DNA from 4 places in the Streptomyces sp. AK02-01A genome. Region 1 is predicted to be linked to each of the others. Evidence: riboswitches for the same ligand, from Rfam matches in the RefSeq annotation. Region 1 holds a riboswitch; each other region holds the start of a gene.
What was found. A riboswitch is a leader RNA that binds a small molecule or an ion and turns the genes downstream of it on or off. The one in region 1 is predicted to bind cobalamin.

Region 1 (5,393 bases):
CCACGGCTTGAGCCGGTCGGACAGCGAGAGCACGGCGTAGTCGTGGCCGAGCGGAGCGCCGGCCCGGGCCGCGGCGGCGTTGGCGGCGGTCACGCCCGGCAGCACCCGTACCGGGACATCCTCGTACGGCGGCCGGGACGCCACCTCCAGTACGGCCGTGGCCATCGCGAAGACGCCCGGGTCGCCGCCCGAGACCACGGCCACCCGCCGGCCCCGCCGCGCCAGATCGAGCGCGAACTCGGCGCGCTCCGACTCCACCTTGTTGTCGGAGCCGTGCCTGATCTGGCCGGGACGGACCGGCACGCGGTCCAGATAGGTGGTGTAGCCGACGAGGACCTCGGCCGCGGCCAGTGCGCCGCGCGTCTCGGGTGTGAGCCACAGCGGTCCCGCCGGGCCGGTGCCGACGACCACGACCTCGCCGCGTTCGGCCGGCGCGGGCACGGCGTCGATCCGGCTCGGCAGGACGGCGACCGAGAAGTACGGCACGGACTCCGGGTCGGTCTCGGCCAGCGGGCCGGTGCGTTCGCCGCTCATCGTGGCGCGTTCGACATACCGGGCGTCCGCCAGCCGGCCGGCCCGTTCGACGGCCCGCCGCACGGTCGGGAAGGTGCGGCCGAGCTTCATGACGACGGCCGAGTCCGCCGAGGCCAGGCGGGCCGTCAGCTCCTCCTCGGGCAGCGTGCCCGGCAGGATCGTCAGCACCTCCTCGCCCTCGACGAGCGGTGTGCCGAGCCGCGCGGCGGCGGCGCTCACCGAGGTGACACCGGGGATGACCTCGGTCGGATAGCGGTCGGCGAGCCGCTTGTGCATATGCATGTACGAGCCGTAGAAGAGCGGATCGCCCTCGGCGATCACGGCGACCGTGCGTCCGGCGTCCAGATGCGCGGCGAGCCGGTCGGCCGACTCGGCGTAGAAGTCCTCCATCGCGCCCCGGTATCCGCCCGGATGGCCGGTGGTCCCGGTGGTGACCGGATAGACCAGCGCCTCCTCGATATGGTCCGGGCGCAGATGTCCGGCGGCGATCGAACGGGCTATGGACCGGCCGTGCCGGGCGCTGTGATACGCGATCACATCGGCCTCGGCGATGACCTGCACGGCGCGTACGGTCATCAGTGACGGGTCGCCCGGGCCGAGGCCGACTCCGTACAGCCGCCCGGTGGAAGGCCCGGAGGCCGCGGAGGTGTTCGCGTTCACTCTTCCTCGCTCGCTATCGCGTTGATGGCCGCGGCGGCGATGGCGCTTCCGCCGCGCCGTCCGCGTACGACCAGGTGCTCAAGCCCGGAGGGGTGGCCGGCCAGCGCGTCCTTGGACTCGGCGGCGCCGACGAAACCGACCGGCACACCGATGACGGCCGCCGGCCGCGGTGCGCCGTCCTCGATCATCTCCAGCAGCCGGAAGAGCGCGGTCGGAGCGTTGCCGACGGCCACCACCGCGCCCGCCATCCGGTCCCGCCACAGATCGAGCGCGGCGGCGCTGCGTGTGGTCTTCGCCGCGGCGGCGAGCGCCGGCACCGAAGGGTCGGACAGGGTGCAGATGACCTCGTTGCCCGCGGGCAGCCGCTTGCGCGTGACACCGCTGGCGACCATGGCGACATCGCACAGGATCGGCGCGCCCGCGCGCAGCGCCTCGCGGGCGCGCGCCACCACACCGGGAGTGAAGGCGAGGTCGCGCACCAGGTCCACCATCCCGCAGGCGTGGATCATCCGCACCGCGACCTGCGAGACATCGGCGGGCAGCCCGGCGAGGTCCGCCTCGGCGCGGATCGTGGCGAAGGACTGGCGGTATATCGCCGCGCCGTCCTTCTCGTAGTCGAACACTGTGGACACTGTGGTCTCGCTCATCTCGTCACTGGGGTTGTGCGTGCCGTCGCCACCGCTTCGGCGAGCTCCGGTCCCGTCGCCGCTGTCCTCGGCGGCGGCGCCGCCGGGAGGTTTCCTGTTACGGAGACTACGGAGATGGTGTAGCCGCCTTCGCCGGTCGCGACCACGTCCACCCGGTCGCCCTCCGGACGGCCGCAGCGGCGCGCGCAGCCGGACCAGTACACGGGCAGCCCGCCGGGCGCGGCCGTCATGGCTCCGGCCGCGTCGGTCCGTACGTCCGAGAGTGCCTTGGCGCAGCCCGGCCGGCCGGTGCAGGCGCCGACGCCGTACCAGGACGAGTCCGGGTCGGTGATCAGCCCGGCCGTACGGAGACCGGCCAGCAGGCCCCGGGCCGCGGCCGGTTCGAGCCCCGGCACGATCACTCCGCGCCATGGCGTCACCCGCAGCTCGTCGCCGCCGGCCGTCAGCGTCCGCCAGCGCGCCACGCTCAGCCGTCCCAGCGGTGCGTACACGGAGACGGCCACGGTCCCGTCGGGGGAGTGGACCAGCCCGGCGGGCGGCGCCGCCGCTGACGGCGGCGGCATCGCCGCGAGAGGCTCCGCCGCGATCCCGGCCCCGGTCAGTCGCGCGGCCACCGCCGCGTCCAGCCCCTGGCCGGCGGGCAGTTCTCTTACGCGCCAGGCGCCCGAGCCGCTGGCCTCCGCGACCGTGAGGAAGGTCTCCGCCGCCAGCAGGGCCGCGCGCGACGCGTCGGCGGCGGTCACGCGCAGAGCGGCCGGTGCGTGCGGCCCGGAGTCCCTCGCGGCCGACCGGTTCGTCCCGGTATACAACGCGGCCGTTCCGTCCCGCCGTGCGAGCAACGTCACATCCGCGCCGAGCGCCGCCATATCGCCGCGGCCGTCGTCCAGCGCGAACAGAAAGCGTCCCGAGAGGGCCGTCGCGGTCTCGCTCGCGCACAGCAGCGTGTCCAACTCCCGTGTCCACAACTGGACGTCCGCGCCGGGAAGTCCGTCCAGTCCGGCCAGCGGCGAGGCGACGATGTTCCGTACGCGTTCATGGCGTTCCGAAGGGAGCAGACCGGCCTCGCGGAGCAGCTCCGCCAGCTCCGCGCCGCAGCTCTCGCCCAGCCCGCGTAGCTGCACATTGCCCCGTGACGTGATGTCCAGACGCCCGTCGCCCAGCCGCTCCGCCGCCGAGGCCAGCACGCTCGCCTGATGGCGCGTCAGAAGTCCGCCGGGCAGCCGCAGTCGGGCCAGCCGCCCGTCGTCGGCCGTGTGCAGCCGAAGCGCGCCCGGGCAGGCGTCACCGCGCTCCCGCACGGGAGCTTCGTCCCGGTTCACGGGTGTTGGCGAGGTGGGCGGCATGGCGGCGAGCATACCCACGTACCCGCGCGCCCTCCCCTGCCGTTCCGGCCATCGTGCGGGCGCCCTCCCGCCCGTGACCTGCACCACCTACTATGCAGACGGCGGGTCGCCAGACCCGTCACCGCCAGCGACGGCGTCAGGGGAGGAAGCCCGGTGAGAATCCGGCGCGGTCCCGCCACTGTGAGCCCGGCAGCAGCCGGGTGAGTCAGGAACTCCCGCCGTCCACACCACCGCCCGGGGCGCGGACCCCGAGGAAGGCGTGACGCCGCATGATCCTGCTCCTGTCGACGTCCGACACCGACCTGCTCAGCGCCCGTGCGGCGGAGGGCCCGGTCCCGTACCGGTACGCCAACCCGGCCCGGCTCGCGCTCGACGAGCTGCCCGCGCTGCTGGACGGCGCCGATCTTGTCGTCGTACGGCTCCTCGGCGGGCTGCGCGCCTGGCAGGACGGGATCGATCTGCTGCTCGCCGGAGACCGCCCTGTCGTGGTCCTCACCGGTGAACAGGCCCCGGACGCCCAGCTCATGGAAGCCTCCACGGTGCCCATCGGCATCGCCGCCGAGGCGCACGCCTATCTCGCCCACGGCGGTCCGGCCAATCTGGAACAGCTCGCCCGGTTCCTCTCCGACACCGTCCTGCTGACCGGTCACGGCTTCGAGCCGCCGGCGCCCGCGCCGTCCTGGGGCCGGGTCCACCGCCGGGTGGAGACCCTGGACGCCCTCGGCAGCCGGCCGGTCATCGCCGTGCTCTACTACCGCGCCCACCATCTGAGCGGCAACACCGCCTTCATCGACACCCTGAGCGAGGCCATCGAGGAGGCGGGCGGCCGTGCCGTGCCGATCTTCGTCGCCTCGCTGCGCGCTCCCGAGCCCGATCTGCTCGACGCGCTGAGCGGTGCCGACGCCATCGTCACCACCGTGCTCGCCGCCGGTGGCACCCGGCCCGCCGAGGCGTCCGCCGGCGGCGACGACGAGTCCTGGGACGCCGGCGCGCTGGCCGCGCTCGACGTGCCGATCCTCCAGGCCCTCTGCCTCACCAGCAGCCGCGCCGCCTGGGAGGAGAGCGACGAAGGGCTGTCACCGCTGGACTCCGCGTCGCAGGTCGCCGTGCCGGAGTTCGACGGCCGCCTGATCACCGTGCCGTTCTCCTTCAAGGAGATCGACGAGGACGGCCTGCCCGCGTATGTCGCCGACGCCGAGCGCTCGGCGCGCGTCGCCGGGATCGCCGTACGGCACGGGCGCCTGCGCCACATTCTGAATCAGGACAAGCGTCTCGCCCTGGTGCTCTCCGCCTATCCGACCAAGCACTCCCGGATCGGCAACGCCGTCGGTCTCGACACTCCCGCGAGCGCCGTCGCGCTCCTGCGCGAACTGCGCGGCGCGGACTACGACTTCGGCGACGAAGAGGTGCCGGGCCTGGAGTCCGGCGACGGCGACGAGCTGATCTACGCCCTCATCGAGGCCGGCGGCCACGACCAGGACTGGCTCACCGAGGAGCAGCTCGCGCGCAACCCGGTCCGGATCCCGGCCGCCGACTACCGGCGGTGGTACGGACAGCTCCCGGCCGACCTGCGGGAATCCGTCGAGCACCACTGGGGTCCGCCGCCCGGTGAGATGTTCGTGGACCGGAGCCGGAATCCGGAGGGCGACATCGTGCTCGCCGCGCTGCGGCGCGGCAATCTGCTGATCCTGATCCAGCCGCCGCGCGGCTTCGGCGAGAATCCCATCGCGATCTACCACGATCCCGATCTGCCGCCCTCGCACCACTATCTGGCCGCCTACCGCTGGATCCAGGCGTCCCAGGAGGACGGCGGCTTCGGCGCCGACGCCATGATCCACCTCGGCAAGCACGGCAACCTGGAGTGGCTGCCCGGCAAGAACGCCGGTCTCTCCGCCTCCTGCGGACCCGACGCGGCCCTCGGTGATCTGCCGCTGATCTATCCGTTCCTGGTCAACGATCCGGGCGAGGGCACGCAGGCCAAGCGCCGCGTCCATGCCACGCTGGTCGACCACCTGGTGCCGCCGATGGCGCGCGCCGAGTCGTACGGCGACATCGCGCGGCTGGAGCAGCTCCTCGACGAGCACGCCTCGATCGCGTCCATGGACCCGGCGAAACTGCCCGCGATCCGCGCCCAGATCTGGACGCTGATCCAGGCCGCCAAGCTCGACCACGACCTCGGTGTGGCCGACCGGCCCGAGGACGAGGGCTT
Region 2 (5,393 bases), on a different contig from region 1:
AGTAGTAGGCGGCGAGATTCAGATCGTGCAGGGCCAGCAGATTGGTCGTTCCCGATCCTCTGACGAGGCTGAGTACGTCGAGCTGGTAGCGGATGTCGAGGTGGTTGGTCGGCTCGTCGAGGACGAGCAGGGACGGCCGCTGGACGAGTGCGCGGGCGACCAGCGCGCGCTGGCGTTCGCCGCCGGACAGCGACGGGAAGGCGCGTCCGGCGAGCGCGGCGATGCCGACGCGTTCGAGGGCCGCCGCGGCGAGGGCCTCGTCGGCGGCCGTGTCGGGCTCCCAGAAGCGTTTGTGCGGAGAGCGGCCCATCGCGACGACTTCCCGGACGGTCAGCTCGAAGTCCGTCCGGCCGTCCTGCGGGACGGTGGCGACGCGTCGCGCTCTCGCCTTGGGAGTCATGGTGTGCAGGTCGTCGCCGTCGAGCAGGGCACGGCCACGCGTGGGACGCAGTGTCCCGTACACACAGCGGAGCAGCGTGGTCTTGCCGCTGCCGTTGGGACCGACGAGGCCGACGGTCTCGCCGGGAGCGGCGGTCAGGTCGGCGCCGTCGACGAGACGGCGTCCGCCCGTCCCGTACGACAGGCCCTCGATCCGGAGCCTGGCCGCGGTGACCGGGCCGTTCATACGGGCGCTCCTTCCGGACGGCGGCGCATCAGCCACAGGAAGAACGGTCCGCCGGTGAGAGCGGTGAGCACGCCGACGGGGATGTCCTGCGGAGCGGCGACGGTACGGGCCGCGAGATCGGCGATCACCAGCACGACGGCTCCGCCCAGCGCCGCCACCGGCAGCAGGACGCGATGAGTCGCGCCGACGGCCATCCGCGCGGCGTGCGGCACAAGCAGTCCGATGAAGCCGACGGCGCCGCTGGTGGCCACCATCACGCCGGTGACCAGGGAGGCGAGTACGAAGACGGCGGCCCGGAAGCGCCCGGTGTCCAGTCCGAGGACGGTCGCGCCCTCCTCGCCCACCAGCAGCAGATCGAGCGGTCTGGCCAGTGCCATCAGCAGGCCGATCCCGGCGGTGAGGACGACGGCGGGCAGGATCAGCGTGGACCAGCGGGCGCTGCCGAGGCCGCCCAGCGTCCAGTAGAGCGCCTCCTGGAAGTGTTCCGGCCGCGCGGAGACGACCAGCACGAGCGTGGTGAGCGCCGAGAGGATGTACGAGACGGCGACTCCGGCGAGGACGAGCCGGCCACCGGTCATCGTGGAGCCGCGCCGGGCCAGCGCGTACACCAGCGCCAGCGCGACCAGCGAGCCGGCGAAGGCGGCGGCGGGCATGGCGACGGTGGTGGTCACTCCGCCGCCGATGCCAAGGACGAGGACCAGCACGGCGCCGGTGGAGGCTCCGGAGGAGATGCCGAGGAGAAACGGGTCGGCGAGCCGGTTGCGCACGAGCGCCTGGAGGACGGTGCCCACGACGGCCAGCCCGGCGCCGACGATCGCGCCGAGCAGCACCCTCGGCAGCCGTACGTCGAGCACGATGGTGCGGAACGGTCCCGGCTCCGCGCCGCCGGTGAGAGCGGTGATCACCTGACCGGGCGGGATCCGTACGGAGCCGAGGGCCAGGCCCGCCACGACGGCGGCCACGAGGGCCACGGCGAGGCAGGTCAGCAGCAGGGTGTAGCGGAGCCGCCCGTGGCCGGGCGGTGTCTCGCGGCTCACGGCGGCTTACTTCGCCGTCTCCGGGTGGAGCTGGGCGGCGAGCCGTCCGATGGCGTCCGGAGCGCGTACGCCGAGGACGACGTCGGAGAGCGGCATGACCGCGAACCGCTGGTTCCTGATCGCCGGTACGTCCTTGAGGACGGGATCGTCCAGCAGCCGCTTCTTCTTCTGCGCGACGGTGGTGGAGCCGTAGTCGTAGATGACGATGACCTCGGGCTTGCGGGCGACGACCTGCTCCCAGGTGGCGTCGCCGAAGGACTTGTCGAGGCCGGCGAAGACATTGCGGCCGCCGGCCCGTTCGATCAGTTCGTTGCCGATGCCCTTGCCGCCCGCGGTGAAGGCGGTCTTGTCACCGCTGTCGTAGACGAAGACGGAGAGCGGCTCGACGCCCTTCAGCCGTGTCCCGGTGGCGGCGACGGTGGTACGGGCCCGCGCGATCCACTTCTCGGCGCGGCCGGAGACGCCGAAGGTGCGTCCGGCCTCCTCGACCTCGCGGTAGACGTCGTCCATGGATGTCCGGCCCGGGACGCAGTTCTCCAGATTGAGCCGGGTGTTGATGCCGGAGGCCCTGAGGTCGTCGCGGCCACGGCCGTCCTTGGCGTCGAAGGCGCTGGCGTAGCCGCCGTAGACGAAGTCCGGGTTGGCGGCGAGCAGCTTCTCCTTGGAGGGATACTCCTTGGCGAGGACAGGGACGCCGCGGTACGCCTTCTCGTAGGCGGGCAGGATCCTGTCGTCCAGATAGGCGGTTCCGGCCAGCGACTTCTGGAGCCCGAGCGCCAGCATGATCTCCGTGACGTGCTGGTTCATGGTGACCACGCGCTTCGGCGGCGCCTGATAGGTGGTTTTCACGCCGCAGTTGGTGACGGTGTACGGAAAGCCGGGAGCGGCCTCGGCGGCTGCGGGCTTCCCGCCGTCCGCGTCCGTGGAGGCGCCGCACGCGGTGAGCGTGAGCGGCAGCAGTACGGCGGATATGAGGGCGGGCGCGAGCGCACGGCGGCGCCGGGACATGGCTGACACGACTGGGCCTCCTCCGGGGGATTTCCGCGTCCCCTGGCTGGTGGGAGAAGGGCGGCAGGTCAGTTCCTGGCTGCCAAGCTGGGCTTGGTCACAGTGGCGGGACCGCGCCGGTTTCGCACCGGCTTCCTGGGTCCTGCCGCCTCGGTTCGGCGCCCAGTGTGTCAGACGATCTCGACGTCCTCCTCGGTGACCTCGCCCTCAACGATCCGGTACGAGCGGAACTGGAAGGGGCCGGCCTCGTCGGTGTCGGCCGTGGAGACCAGCACGTAGTGGGCGCCCGGCTCGTTGGCGTAGCTGATGTCCGTACGGGACGGATAGGCCTCGGTCGCGGTGTGCGAGTGGTAGATGATCACCGGCTCTTCGTCGCGGTCGTCCATGTCCCGGTAGAGCTTCAGCAGGTCCGCCGAGTCGAACTCGTAGAAGGTGGGCGAGCGCGCGGCGTTCAGCATGGGGATGAAGCGCTCCGGCCGGCCGGTCCCGGCCGGTCCCGCGACCACGCCGCAGGCCTCGTCGGGATGGTCGGCTCGCGCGTGCGCGACGATCTGGTCGTGCAGGGCCTGGGTGATGGTGAGCATGGTGGAAATATAAACGGGCCGGACCGGCGGCCGACCGTACGGTGAGCGGGCCGGATGCCGACGGCGGTGCCTCGGACGGTGCGACGGCCCCCGGGAAGTGATCCGAGGGCCGTCGGAGCGCGCGGTCAGTCCCTGGCGGAGGCGTACTCCGGCGTGCCGCGCTCGGTGATCCGCGGATCGCGCCGCTTCAGGTACTGCCAGCCGGCCGCCAGGCCCAGCGCCCAGACCGCCGCCACATACAGACAGACCCGCGCGTCCTTGTCGTAGGCGATCAGACAGGTGACCAGGGCCAGGAAGGCCACCGCGACCCAGCTGAACACCGCGCCGCCCGGCGCGGGAAAGGACGAGGCCGGCAGCCGGCCCGCGTCCACGCCGCGGCGGTAGCGGATATGGCTGACCAGAATCATCATCCAGGTCCAGATACCGGCCGCGGTGGCCACCGAGGTGACATAGCCGAACGCCTTCTCCGGGACGACGTAGTTGAGGACCACGCCGATGCCCATCAGCGCGACGGAGACGGTGATGCCGAGCGCCGGTGTCTTCCGGGAGTTGAGCTTGCCGAAGGCCCTGGGCGCCTCGCTGTTGGCGGCGAGGTCGCGCAGCATCCGGCCGGTGGAGTACATCCCGGAGTTGCAGGAGGAGAGCGCGGCGGTCAGTACGACGAAGTTGACGATGCCCGCGGCGAGCGGAATGCCCATCTTCTCGAAGGCGTGCACGAACGGGCTGTTGCCGGCCGAGAACTCGGTCCACCTGACGACCGCGAGGATGACGGACAGCGCGCCGACATAGAAGACGATGATGCGCCAGGGCAGCGTGTTGATGGCCTTGGGCAGGGTCTTCTCCGGATTCTCGGACTCGCCCGCGGTGACGCCGACCAGTTCGACGGCGAGATAGGCGAACATGACGCCCTGGAGGGTCATCAGGCTGGAGCCGATGCCGTTCGGGAAGACGCCGCCGTGCGACCAGAGGTTGGCGGGCGCGGCGGTGTCACCGGCGTCGGAGAAGCCGAGAGTGAGCACTCCGAGACCGATCACGATCATGCCGATGATCGCGGTGACCTTGATCATCGAGAACCAGAACTCGACCTCGCCGAAGATCTTCACCGAGATCAGGTTGACGCCGAAGAGCACCACCAGGAAGACCAGCGCGCTGACCCACTGCGGGATCGGCGGAAACCAGAAGTGGATGTAGATCGCGGCGGCGGTCAGCTCCGCCATGCCGGTGACGACCCACATCAGCCAGTACGTCCAGCCCGTGGCGTAGCCGAAGAACGGGCCGAGGAACTCCCGGGCGTACTCCGCGAAGGAGCCCGAGACCGGCCGGTAGAGGAGCAGTTCGCCGAGCGCCCGCATGATGAAGAAGATCACGACGCCGGCGAGGGCGTACATGAGGATGATGCTGGGGCCGGCCTTGGCGATGTTCGCTCCGGCGCCCATGAACAGGCCGACGCCGATCGCGCCGCCAATGGCGATCATCTGGACCTGACGGCTGCCGAGCCCGCGCTCGTAGCCCTCTCCGGCCGCGCCGTCCGCGGCCGTCCCCTGTCCGGTCGAGGCACGTTCGGCGCCCTTGTCGCCGTACTCCTTGTCGACCTGCGCGGAGGTCATGGTGGTACGCCCTTTCTCCATGCCGGTCCGCGCCGTGCTCGGCGGTAGGACCAGTTCCCGGTTCCCCCCGGATATGGATGAAGTGCTACCGGCGGTGGCCGGCCTCAGCTCCCCCGGGGACAGGGGTGGAGTCCCCGGGGGATCGTGAAGATCTATCACGGCGGCAGGGCCCGGCCCCGGGCCGCGCTGTGGCGCAGCCCACAGGAAGAAGCGAACAAATTTCCCCGGGAACCGCAAACGCCGCCGCGCCGGTGACGGGATCGTTACGCCGAATTGAGGCTCGTTTGAGCGTACCGAGGAGGCCGCGCGGGCCGCCGCCAGGGCGTCACGGCATCAGCGTCTCGACCAGCGTCTCCTGCAACGCGCCGAGCCAGAGGTACGCCATCACCATCGGCTTGCGCGGGTCGGAGTCCGGCAGCCGGTACAGCTCGCCGCCCTCGTCCTCGTCCGTCACCTCAAGGCGCGTGCCGATGGTCAGCCGCAGATCGTTGAGGGCGCCGAGCCAGTGCAGACAGTCGTCGGGGCTCAGCTT
Region 3 (5,393 bases), on a different contig from region 1:
CAGTCCGGGCTCGAACGCCTTCACACCTTCCGAGAGCGCCCGTTCGATGTCCAGCGCGCCGACCAGCCGGTCCTCGGACGCGCCGACGGGCAGCTCCACCATCCTGGCCGGCCGGGACGTCCCGGGCGCGCTCTCGTGCGGCCCGTCCGGGCACGCGGGGTCCGGCGCGGCCGGGTCGCAGCTGTACCGGCAGCCCGCGACGGTCGCCACCTCGGGCATCAGCGCCGAGAGCGCCCGCACCGCGGTGCTCTTCGCCGTGCCCTTCTCACCGCGGACCAGGACACCGCCGACCGCCGGACTGACCGCGTTGAGCAGCAGGGCCAGCCGCAGATCGTCCATCCCCACGACGGCGGTGAACGGAAAGGGTGTGCTCATATGCTGATCGCTCCTTCGAGTGGCCGGCGTCCGGCGGCACGGATACGACGGCGGGAACACACAGGGGCGTCCCCGCGAAAGCTGGTGATCATGGCGCTCCCGGCGGTACGAAGGGCAGGCCCGCCGGCGCCCCTTCCTCGATCAGCCGCAGCAGCGCGTCCGTGTCCGCGTGCTCCTCGACGAGATCGCCGAGCAGGTCGAGCTGTTCCTCGCGGAGCGTGCCGAAGCGTGTGTCCGGCGCCGGGACGAACCGCCGTCCCGCCGCCCGCGCCACCTCGGTCAGGAAGCGCCGCCGGAACGCGTCGCTCTCCAGCGCCCCGTGCCAGTGCGTGCCCTGGACGGCCCCTGACCGGCAGCCGTCCACCGGCCGCCCCTGCCTGTCCGAGAAGAACGTCTCGCCGCCCCGGACGTCCGCGACGCCATGATGGATCTCGTATCCCTCGACGGCCTCGCCGAGCGCCACGCCCGACGGTCTGGCCAGGGTCTTCTCCCGGTCGAAGCGGATCCGCACGGGCAGCAGCCCAAGACCGGGCACGCTGCCCGCCCGTGACTCGACGTCGTCGTCTATGCGCTCGCCCAGGATCTGGTAGCCGCCGCAGATCCCGAGCACGGGACGGCCCTCGGCGGCCCGCCGGACGATCGCGTCGGCCAGCCCGCGCTCACGCAGCCAGGCCAGGGCCCGCACCGTGCCGCGAGTGCCGGGCAGGACCACCAGATCGGCGTCGGCGAGTTCCTCGGCCCGGTCCACGAACCGCACCACGACCCCGGGCTCCGCCGCCAGCGCGTCCACATCGGTGAAGTTGGACATCAGCGGCACGGCGGGGACCGCGACCCGCAGCACGTCCTCGCCGTACGGAGCGGAAACCCGGGACTCGCGGGCGCCGCCGCGCAGTGAGACCCGCAGTCCGTCCTCCTCGTCGATCCCGAGGCCGTGCCGGTACGGCAGCACGCCCAGCGTGGCCCGCCCGGTCAGACCGCGGAGCATCTCCAGACCCGGTTCCAGCAGGGACACATCACCGCGGAACTTGTTCACGAGGTAGCCCGCGACCAGCGCCTGGTCCTCCGGGCTCAGCAGCGCGGTCGTCCCGAAGAACGAGGCGAAGACCCCGCCGCGGTCGATGTCCCCGACCACGACCACCGGCAGCCGCGCGGCCCGCGCCACGCCCATGTTCACGATGTCGGTACGGCGCAGATTGATCTCGGCCGGACTGCCCGCTCCCTCGCAGATCACGGCGTCATGGGTGCGCCGCAGCTCTTCCAGGCACTCAAGGACCGTCCCCAGCAGCGCTTCCCGTCCGCCGCCGTGCGGTGTGCTCCCGGCAGACGACGCGGCGGAGCCGGAGGCCCCGCCGGATCCGAAGAACCCCCGGGCGCTCATCTCGCCGACCGGACGGCCCATCAGCACCACCTGGCTGCTGCGGTCACCGCCCGGTTTCAGCAGCACCGGGTTCATCAGCGCGGTCGGCTCCACCCGGGCGGCCTGCGCCTGCATCGCCTGCGCCCGGCCGATCTCCGCGCCTTCGCGGGTCACGAACGAGTTCAGCGACATGTTCTGCCCCTTGAAGGGCGCCACCTTCATCCCCCGGCGTACCAGCCACCGGCAGATCCCCGCCGTGACGACGCTCTTTCCGGCGTCCGAGGTGGTCCCGGCCACCAGCAGCCCGCCACCGAGCCCGTTCCGGCTCATCCCTGTCCCTTTCCGGAAGCCGTTGCCGCGCCCGTGCCGGAAGCGGCGCGCGTCCGGCGTATCGCGCCGTACGCGAAACGGCCCGCGACACAGGCCGCCAGCGCCAGCGTGTTCACCCGGCGCGACAGACGCACCGCCCGCTCGATGTCCGCGACCTCGACGGGCCGTCCCTCGCCGTTGAGCACCGGCCGGTGCTCGATCCGGCCGGCGTACGCCAGCGTCCCGCCGAGGCGTACGCCCAGCGCGCCCGCGAACGACGCCTCCACCGGGCCCGCGTTGGGACTCGGATGCCGGCCGGCGTCGCGCCGCAGCGCGCGCACGGCTCCACGCGGGTCGCCGCCCGCAGGCACGGCCAGCGCGGCGGTCAGCCGGGCCCCGGGCCAGCCGGCGACATCGTCGAGGCGCGCCGAGGCCCAGCCGAAGCGGCGGTGCACGGCGGACTTGTGACCCACCATCGCGTCCAGCGTGTTCACCGCCCGGAACGCCACAAGACCGGGCACGCCCGCGACCGCTCCCCACACCAGCGCGCCGACGACGGCGTCCGAGGTGTTCTCGGCGACGGACTCCACGACGGCGCGCGCGATCTGCTGAGCGTCCAGTGCCTCCGGGTCGCGCCCGCACAGCCGTGGAAGCCGCTCCCGGGCCAGTCCGATGTCTCCGGCGGCGAGCGCGCCGCCGATGGCCCGCGCCTCCCGTCCCAGCGAGGTGCCGCCGACGACGGCCCAGGTGGCGGCGGCGGTCAGCGCCACGGAGGCGGCGCGACGGTCCCGTACGCCCCGCGCGGCGAGCGCCGCGGCACCGGCGGCGCCGCCGACACAGACCGCGGTGTGCAGCGCGCCCCAGCCGCGGTGGTCATGCCACAGGACCCGCTCGACGGCCGTCGCCGCCCGGCCGAACGCGGCGACCGGGTGTCCACGGCGCGGATCGCCGAACAGCCGGTCACCCAGGAGGCCGGCGGTCGCGCCGTACGCGAAGATCCGTCCGGCGGCTGAACCGCGGCCAGGCATGAAGAAGTGTCCTCACTCAGGGTCCGCGCCCCGGCTCGACGTGTTGCGGCGGCGAGAGTTCCTGGCTCCCGGGAGACCAGGCTCCCAGTGACAGTGGCGGGACCGCGCCGGATTCGCACCGGCTTCCTCTTCTGCCTCCGTAAATGGCCCCGGCAGTCCACCACGCGGCCCAAACACCCGTCAACTCATCGCTGACCTGCGACGGGACAGTGTGCCGAGACGCACATGGCGCGCCGGCGCGCCGGAGACACGGCAGAGCCGGTCCCGGCGCACCCGAAGTGCGCCTGGACCGGCCGGTGCCGGAGGAGTCCGTGGCCGCTCAGACGACGATCAGATGAATCCCGTACGCGACGGCCGCGCCGCACAGCGCGAAGCAGACATAAGCGCCCGCGCGGACCGCCGCCGCGGCTCCGCCGGAACCCGCAGCGGGCGCCGGCGGCTGCTTGGCGAGCCCCACGACGCCGAGTGTGAACAGGCCCACGAGTCCGATCGTGGCCGCGAGGCTGACGCCGAAGACGGAGCCGAGCGCCGTCCAGTCGATGTGCATGCTGCTCCTTGGAGATCGCGCGAATGAGTGAGGTGGAAGAAGGAGCGGGGCGAGAGGCGAGCCCGGCACGCGCCGCCCCGCCTGTTCGCGCGGCCTCCTACACCGTGGCGGTTCGCGCCGGCTCGCCGGAGTCGACCGCGGGGGACGGAATGGTGGTCGAGAGGTCCGGCGCGACGCCGGTCGTGTGCGGCGGGGTGACGGCGGCCATGGCGGCCGTCATGACGTCCGCCGGCTCGGCAGCGGTGACGTTCGTGTGGTCGACCGGCTGCCGGCGCGAGGCGAGCCAGATCGCTCCGGAGACCGCGACGAGCAGCACGGCGACCACCGTCACACCCCAGGCGCCCTGGCCGGTCAGGAACTCGGCTCCGGCGGCGACCAGCCCGGCGGACGGCAGGGTCAGACCCCAGGCGATGAACATCCGGGTGGCGGTGGACCAGCGGACCACGCCGCCCTTGCGGCCGAGCCCCGCGCCCATCACGGCGCCGGAGCAGGACTGCGTCGTGGAGAGCGAGAAGCCCAGGTGGGAGGAGGCCAGAATGACGGTCGCGGCACTGGTCTGGGCGGCGAAGCCCTGCTGCGGCCGGAGCTCGGTGAGGCCGGTGCCCATGGTGCGGATGATGCGCCAGCCACCGAGATACGTACCGAGCGCGATCGCGGTGCCGGCGGAGACGATGACCCACAGCGGCGGATTGGAACCGGGAGCGAGGACGCCGCCGGTGACCAGTGCGAGAGTGATGACACCCATGGTCTTCTGCGCGTCATTGGTGCCATGGGCGAGGGAGACGAGCCCCGCGGAGGCGATCTGTCCGGCGCGGTAGCCCTTGGCGGTGGCCTTCTCGTCCGTGCGGCTGCCGATCAGATAGGTCAGCCGGGTCGCGAGCAGGGCCGCGAGGCCGGCGACGACGGGAGCGGCGAGCGCCGGAATCAGGACCTTGGTGATGACCACACCACCGTTGACGCCCGACGCGCCGGCCGACATCAGCGTGGCGCCGATCAGGCCGCCGAAGAGTGCGTGGGAGGAACTGGACGGCAGGCCGAGCAGCCAGGTGAAGAGATTCCAGAGAATGGCGCCGACGAGCGCCGCGAAGATCACTTCGGTCTGGATGCCCTGTTCGTTGATGAGCCCGCCGGAGATGGTCTTGGCGACTTCCACGGACAGGAACGCGCCGACGAGATTCAGTACGGCGGACATGGCCACCGCGATCTTGGGCTTCAGTGCGCCGGTCGAGATGGTCGTCGCCATCGCGTTGGCGGTGTCGTGGAAACCGTTCGTGAAATCGAACACGAGAGCCGTCACGATCACGATCGCGAGCAGCAGCGTGATGTGTTCCATTTACCCAGGCAATCGTTTGACGTCGGTGGCCGCGGTGAACGTATGGAATCAGAGTGAACGGAAGATGAACTGGATAAGGCTTCGCGGTGCCCTCGTGTGAGGAGATGTTGCTCCGTTTGCACCGGCGGCCGGCGGCCGTGACGCCGACCCGTCCCGCCTGACAGGATCACCGCATGACCGATCACCAGCGGCAGGACGCGACGGAGAGCGATCAGCGGCGGGACGCCGTCGCCCGCGCCTGGCGGGATCTCGTGGCCACGGCCCGCAGGACGGCGGCCGAGGGACTCGTCGTCGGCACCTCGGGCAATGTATCGGTACGGGTCGGCGAACTGGTCCTGGTCACTCCGAGCGGCGTGCCGTACGACCGGCTGACGGCCGAGGACACCGTCGCCGTCGATCTCGAAGGACGGCAGGTGCTCGGCGATCTCGTCCCCACCAGCGAGC
Region 4 (5,393 bases), on a different contig from region 1:
GACTGCTGGGCACGGATGTCGGTCTGCCGATGCTGATGCTCTCGCGGCACTCCCTCGACGCGGCCGGCGAACCGGTGGAGTGGGTCCGTTCGGTGTACCGCGGCGACCGTTACAAGTTCGTGGCGCGGCTGAAGCGTCCGACGCCCTGACAAAGGCGCCGACAGACCGGAAGGAAAGCGGACGGGCCGTCAGGAACCGGGCTCTCGGGCCCGGTTCCTGAGCTGGGCCTCTTATATGGCCGCCGCATACCGTTGCCGTACCGATATACGGACGGGGGGTGACGGTGGGCGAATGCCACCCCTAGATTACCTGCGCATTACAACAGGCGATCAGTGAGGGGACGGAGCCGCCGTATGTCAGAAGTTCCGGAAGAGAAACCGCCCACCGTCACACCCATGCGAGTGGTCATCGGCCTCTGTCTTCTCGCGCCGTTCGTGGCCATGCTCTGGGTGAGTTCGTACGCGAAGGTCGAGCCGACATTCATCGGTATCCCGTTCTTCTACTGGTACCAGATGGCCTGGGTGCTGATCTCGACCACTCTGACCCTGATCGCCTATCAGCTCTGGCAGCGCGACCAGCGCTCGCGCAAGGGAGGTGCGTCGCGATGAACGGCGGCGTGAACGGCGTGGCACTCGCCGTCTTCATCTTCTTCTTCGTGGCCGTCACCGCCATGGGCTTCCTGGCCGCGCGCTGGCGCAAGGCCGAGAACGAACACAGCCTGGACGAATGGGGCCTGGGCGGACGGTCGTTCGGCACCTGGGTCACCTGGTTCCTGCTCGGCGGCGACCTCTATACGGCGTACACCTTCGTCGCCGTTCCCGCCGCGATCTACGCGGCGGGCGCGTCCGGCTTCTTCGCCGTGCCGTACACCATTCTCGTCTACCCGCTGATCTTCACCTTCCTGCCGCGTCTCTGGTCGGTGTCGCACAAGCACGGGTATGTGACCACATCGGACTTCGTACGCGGCCGGTTCGGCTCGAAGGGTCTCTCGCTGGCGGTCGCCGTCACCGGAATCCTCGCCACGATGCCGTACATCGCGCTTCAGCTCGTCGGGATCCAGGCGGTGCTGGACGTGATGGGTGTCGGCGGCGGAGAGGACACCAACTGGTTCATCAAGGACCTGCCGCTGCTGATCGCCTTCGGTGTGCTCGCCGCGTACACCTACTCCTCGGGACTGCGGGCGCCGGCCCTGATCGCGTTCGTGAAGGACACCCTGATCTACATCGTGATCGCGGTGGCCATCATCTACATCCCGATCAAGCTCGGCGGTTTCGACGACATCTTCCAGGCGGCCGGCGACAAGTACACGGCGGCCAAGGCAGGCGGCGTGGTGCCTCCCGCGGCCGGACAGTGGACATACGCCACGCTCGCGCTCGGCTCGGCCCTCGCGCTGTTCATGTATCCGCACTCCATCACGGCCACGCTCTCCAGCCGCAGCCGTGAGGTGATCCGGCGCAACACCACGATCCTGCCGCTGTACTCACTGATGCTGGGCCTGCTGGCCCTGCTCGGATTCATGGCGATCGCCGCCGGGATCAAGGTGGACAACGGCCAGCTCGCCATCCCTCAGCTCTTCGAGACGATGTTCCCGGACTGGTTCGCGGGCGTGGCCTTCGCGGCGATCGGCATCGGCGCGCTGGTGCCGGCCGCCATCATGTCGATCGCGGCGGCGAATCTCTTCACCCGCAATATCTACCGGGACTTCATCAAGCCGGACGCGACACCGGCGCAGGAGACCAAGGTGTCGAAGCTGGTCTCGCTGCTGGTGAAGGTCGGCGCGCTGGTCTTCGTGCTGAGCATGGACAAGACCGTCGCGATCAACTTCCAGCTCCTGGGCGGGATCTGGATCCTCCAGACGATGCCCGCGCTGGTCGGCGGGCTGTTCACCCGCTGGTTCCACCGCTGGGCGCTGCTCGCCGGCTGGGCGGTCGGCATGGTGTACGGCACGGCCGCGGCCTATGGCGTCGCCAGCCCCACCCAGGCGCACTTCGGCGGGTCTTCCAAGGAGATCCCCGGGCTCGGAGAGATCGGCTACATCGGCCTCACGGCGTTTGTGCTCAATGTGGTGACCACGGTCGTGCTGACATTCGTCCTGCGGGCGTTCAAGGCGCCGGAAGGCATCGACGAGACCAGTCCCTCCGACTACACGGCCGACGCCGGAGACCGCGGCGTGCAGGTCGAACTGCCGCCCGCCACGGCGGCCGACCCGGATCCGGTGCACTGACCGGACCCTGCCGACACAGCGCTGTCCGAGACAGCTCTGTCCGACTACAGCTCTGTCCGATACTTGGGGCCTTCGGGCCGGACGGGCCGCCGGAACACCTCCGGCGGCCCGTCCGCCGTTCAGCGCACCCACTCCTTGAGCTGCTCGGTCTCCAGCGTGATCCCCACCGGCTCGGGAAGCGTGACCTGCTTGCCGAACGGAACGGTACGCGCGGACGGATGCGGGTCAGCCCCTCGTGCCGACGACGATAGCGGAGCCGACCGACACCCGACGGTAAGAGCGCCGGGACACAAGATGTGGGGGGTGCTTTCCGAGCAAGGCCCCACATGTATGCTCGTGCTCGCTGTCGACACAGGGGAATCCGGTGCGAATCCGGAACTGTCCCGCAACGGTGTGCTGTGGTGTGCTTTGTCATACCCGCGAGTCCGACCACCTGCCGACGGTGCGTCCGGCTCGACCGAACCGGACGCCGAGACGTCCGGGCCCCGAGGCTGGGCCGGTGGACGCCGCACACGGTGCTGCCCCGAGCGGGTCGTACGGTGGTGCGCGCCTCCGCTTTCCCGCCGACGGCCCAGAGCCGAGCGAGGGAGAGCACCACGTGACCATCGCGCCAGCCGATCCGGCCTCAGGCACCTACGAGATCACCGCGCGGGCGGCCGACGGACCGGGCACCGCACTGCTGCGGACCCTGACGGAGCTGACCGCCGATCTGCCCGACACCGACCCCGGCAGAGTCGCCGCCGCCGCGCTGCGGGGCCGCAACGCCCGGTCGGACGAGGCGGAGCTGCGCGGCCTCGCCACCGAGGCCGCGGCGGGACTGATCTCCGAGGACCCCGCCTACTCCCGCCTCGCCGCCCGGCTGCTGGCCCGCGCCATCGCCGACGAGGCGGCGGGCCAGGGCGCCGTGTCGTTCTCCGCGTCCGTCGCCGTCGGCCATCGCGAGGGCCTGATCGCCGACCGGACCGCCGGTTTCGTGACGCTGAACGCGGCCCGCCTCGACGGGCTGATCGACCCGGCAGCCGACGACCGTTTCGGCTACTTCGGCCTGCGGACGCTCTACAGCCGCTATCTGCTCCGCCACCCGATCACCCGTCAGGTGATCGAGACACCGCAGCACTTCATGCTCCGGGTCGCCTCCGGCCTCGCCGAGGAGGCCGCGCCCGGTTCCGCCGCGGCCGCCCACGCGCTGGACGAGGTCGCCGCGCTCTACGGCCTGATGAGCCGGCTGGACTACCTGCCGTCGTCGCCGACGCTCTTCAACTCCGGCACGCGTCATCCGCAGATGTCCTCCTGCTACCTGCTGGACTCTCCGCTGGACGAGCTGGACTCGATCTACGACCGGTACCACCAGGTGGCCCGGCTCTCGAAGCACGCCGGCGGCATCGGCATCCCGTACTCCCGTGTCCGCTCGCGCGGTTCGCTGATCCGCGGCACCAACGGCCACTCCAACGGCATCGTCCCGTTCCTGCGGACCCTCGACTCCTCGGTCGCCGCCGTCAATCAGGGCGGCCGGCGCAAAGGCGCGGCCTGTGTCTATCTGGAGACCTGGCACGCGGACCTGGAGGAGTTCCTGGAGCTGCGCGACAACACCGGTGAGGAGGCCAGGCGTACGCACAATCTGAATCTCGCGCACTGGATCCCGGACGAGTTCATGCGGCGGGTCGAGGCGGACGGCGACTGGTCGCTGTTCTCGCCCGTCGATGTGCCCGAGCTGGTCGACCTGTGGGGCGACGACTTCGACGCGGCGTACCGGAAGGCCGAGGCGGACGGCCTGGCCCGGAAGACGCTTCCGGCCCGCGAGCTGTACGGCCGGATGATGCGCACCCTCGCTCAGACCGGCAACGGCTGGATGACCTTCAAGGACGCGTCGAACCGTACGGCCAACCAGACCGCCGAGCCCGGCTCGGTCGTGCACTCCTCCAATCTCTGCACGGAGATCCTGGAGGTCACGGACGACGGCGAGACGGCCGTCTGTAATCTCGGCTCGGTCAATCTCGGCGCGTTCGTGCTCTCCTCGGGCGAGCTCGACTGGACGCGGCTGGACGAGACCGTCCGTACCGCCGTGACCTTCCTCGACCGGGTCGTGGACATCAACTTCTATCCGACCGAGCAGGCCGGCCGCTCCAACGCCAAGTGGCGCCCGGTGGGCCTCGGTGTGATGGGCCTCCAGGACGTCTTCTTCAAGAAGCGGCTGCCCTTCGACTCCGCCGAGGCCGCCGCTCTCTCCACCCGGATCGCCGAGCGGATCATGCTCGCCGCGTACGAGGCCTCCTGCGACCTCGCCGAACGCGACGGTCCGCTGCCCGCCTGGTCCCGGACGCGCGCCGCACGCGGCGTACTGCACCCGGACCACTACGACGTGGAGCTGAACTGGCCGGAGCGCTGGGCGGCGCTGCGCGCCCGGGTCGCGACCACCGGGATGCGCAACTCCCTGCTGCTGGCCATCGCGCCGACGGCGACCATCGCCTCGATCGCGGGCGTCTACGAGTGCATCGAGCCGCAGGTCTCCAACCTCTTCAAGCGCGAGACGCTCTCCGGCGAGTTCCTCCAGGTCAACTCCTATCTGGTGACGGAGCTGAAGCGGCTCGGTGTCTGGGACGCGCAGACGCGCGAGGCGCTGCGCGAGTCCAATGGCTCGGTGGCCGGTTTCACCTGGGTCCCGGCGGAGGTCCGTGAGCTGTACCGGACGGCGTGGGAGATCCCGCAGCGCGGACTGATCGACATGGCGGCGGCGCGTACGCCGTTCCTCGACCAGAGCCAGTCGCTGAATCTGTTCCTGGAGACGCCGACCATCGGAAAGCTCAGCTCGATGTACGCGTACGCCTGGAAGAAGGGCCTCAAGACGACGTACTACCTGCGTTCGCGCCCGGCGACCCGGATCGCGCGCGCGGCGGGCGGCGGCGCGGCGGTCACGGCCGCCTCCTCCGGCCCGGCGCCGGCGGCCGTCCCCGCTCAGCAGCCCGGCCCGATGGCGCCCGACGCCGACGCCATCGCCTGCTCCCTGGAAAACCCCGAGTCCTGCGAGGCATGTCAGTGATGAGTTCCGACGACAAGAACACCAAGAACCTGCTCGACCCGGGATTCGAGCTGACGCTGCGGCCAATGCGTTATCCGGACTTCTACGAGCGCTACCGCGACGCGATCAAGAACACCTGGACGGTGGAGGAGG

Region 2: another riboswitch for cobalamin. It lies ahead of PV679_RS00495 (ABC transporter substrate-binding protein); the one in region 1 lies ahead of cobN (cobaltochelatase subunit CobN).
Region 3: another riboswitch for cobalamin. It lies ahead of PV679_RS12790 (cobalamin biosynthesis protein); the one in region 1 lies ahead of cobN (cobaltochelatase subunit CobN).
Region 4: another riboswitch for cobalamin. It lies ahead of PV679_RS15590 (ribonucleoside-diphosphate reductase subunit alpha); the one in region 1 lies ahead of cobN (cobaltochelatase subunit CobN).

Annotation. Positions count from the first base shown of each region.
Region 1 covers NZ_JARBAE010000008.1:44,627-50,019, forward strand. Annotated here, with positions in the region: gene PV679_RS10840 (precorrin-2 C(20)-methyltransferase) at 1-1,194, opposite strand, end outside; gene PV679_RS10845 (precorrin-8X methylmutase) at 1,191-1,817, opposite strand; gene cobG (precorrin-3B synthase) at 1,838-3,196, opposite strand; cobalamin riboswitch at 3,270-3,419, shown strand; gene cobN (cobaltochelatase subunit CobN) at 3,454-5,393, shown strand, end outside.
Region 2 covers NZ_JARBAE010000001.1:117,978-123,370, reverse strand. Annotated here, with positions in the region: gene PV679_RS00505 (ABC transporter ATP-binding protein) at 1-625, opposite strand, end outside; gene PV679_RS00500 (iron ABC transporter permease) at 622-1,662, opposite strand; gene PV679_RS00495 (ABC transporter substrate-binding protein) at 1,669-2,670, opposite strand; cobalamin riboswitch at 2,719-2,851, opposite strand; gene PV679_RS00490 (M67 family metallopeptidase) at 2,841-3,254, opposite strand; gene PV679_RS00485 (amino acid permease) at 3,380-4,861, opposite strand; gene PV679_RS00480 (DUF2017 domain-containing protein) at 5,187-5,393, opposite strand, start outside.
Region 3 covers NZ_JARBAE010000010.1:46,789-52,181, reverse strand. Annotated here, with positions in the region: gene PV679_RS12800 (putative cobaltochelatase) at 1-375, opposite strand, end outside; gene PV679_RS12795 (cobyric acid synthase) at 464-2,062, opposite strand; gene PV679_RS12790 (cobalamin biosynthesis protein) at 2,059-3,069, opposite strand; cobalamin riboswitch at 3,105-3,238, opposite strand; gene PV679_RS12785 (hypothetical protein) at 3,389-3,616, opposite strand; gene PV679_RS12780 (inorganic phosphate transporter) at 3,714-4,949, opposite strand; gene PV679_RS12775 (class II aldolase/adducin family protein) at 5,123-5,393, shown strand, end outside.
Region 4 covers NZ_JARBAE010000014.1:5,681-11,073, reverse strand. Annotated here, with positions in the region: gene PV679_RS15610 (GntR family transcriptional regulator) at 1-149, shown strand, start outside; gene PV679_RS15605 (DUF3311 domain-containing protein) at 354-608, shown strand; gene mctP (monocarboxylate uptake permease MctP) at 605-2,224, shown strand; cobalamin riboswitch at 2,538-2,680, shown strand; gene PV679_RS15590 (ribonucleoside-diphosphate reductase subunit alpha) at 2,823-5,261, shown strand; gene PV679_RS15585 (ribonucleotide-diphosphate reductase subunit beta) at 5,252-5,393, shown strand, end outside.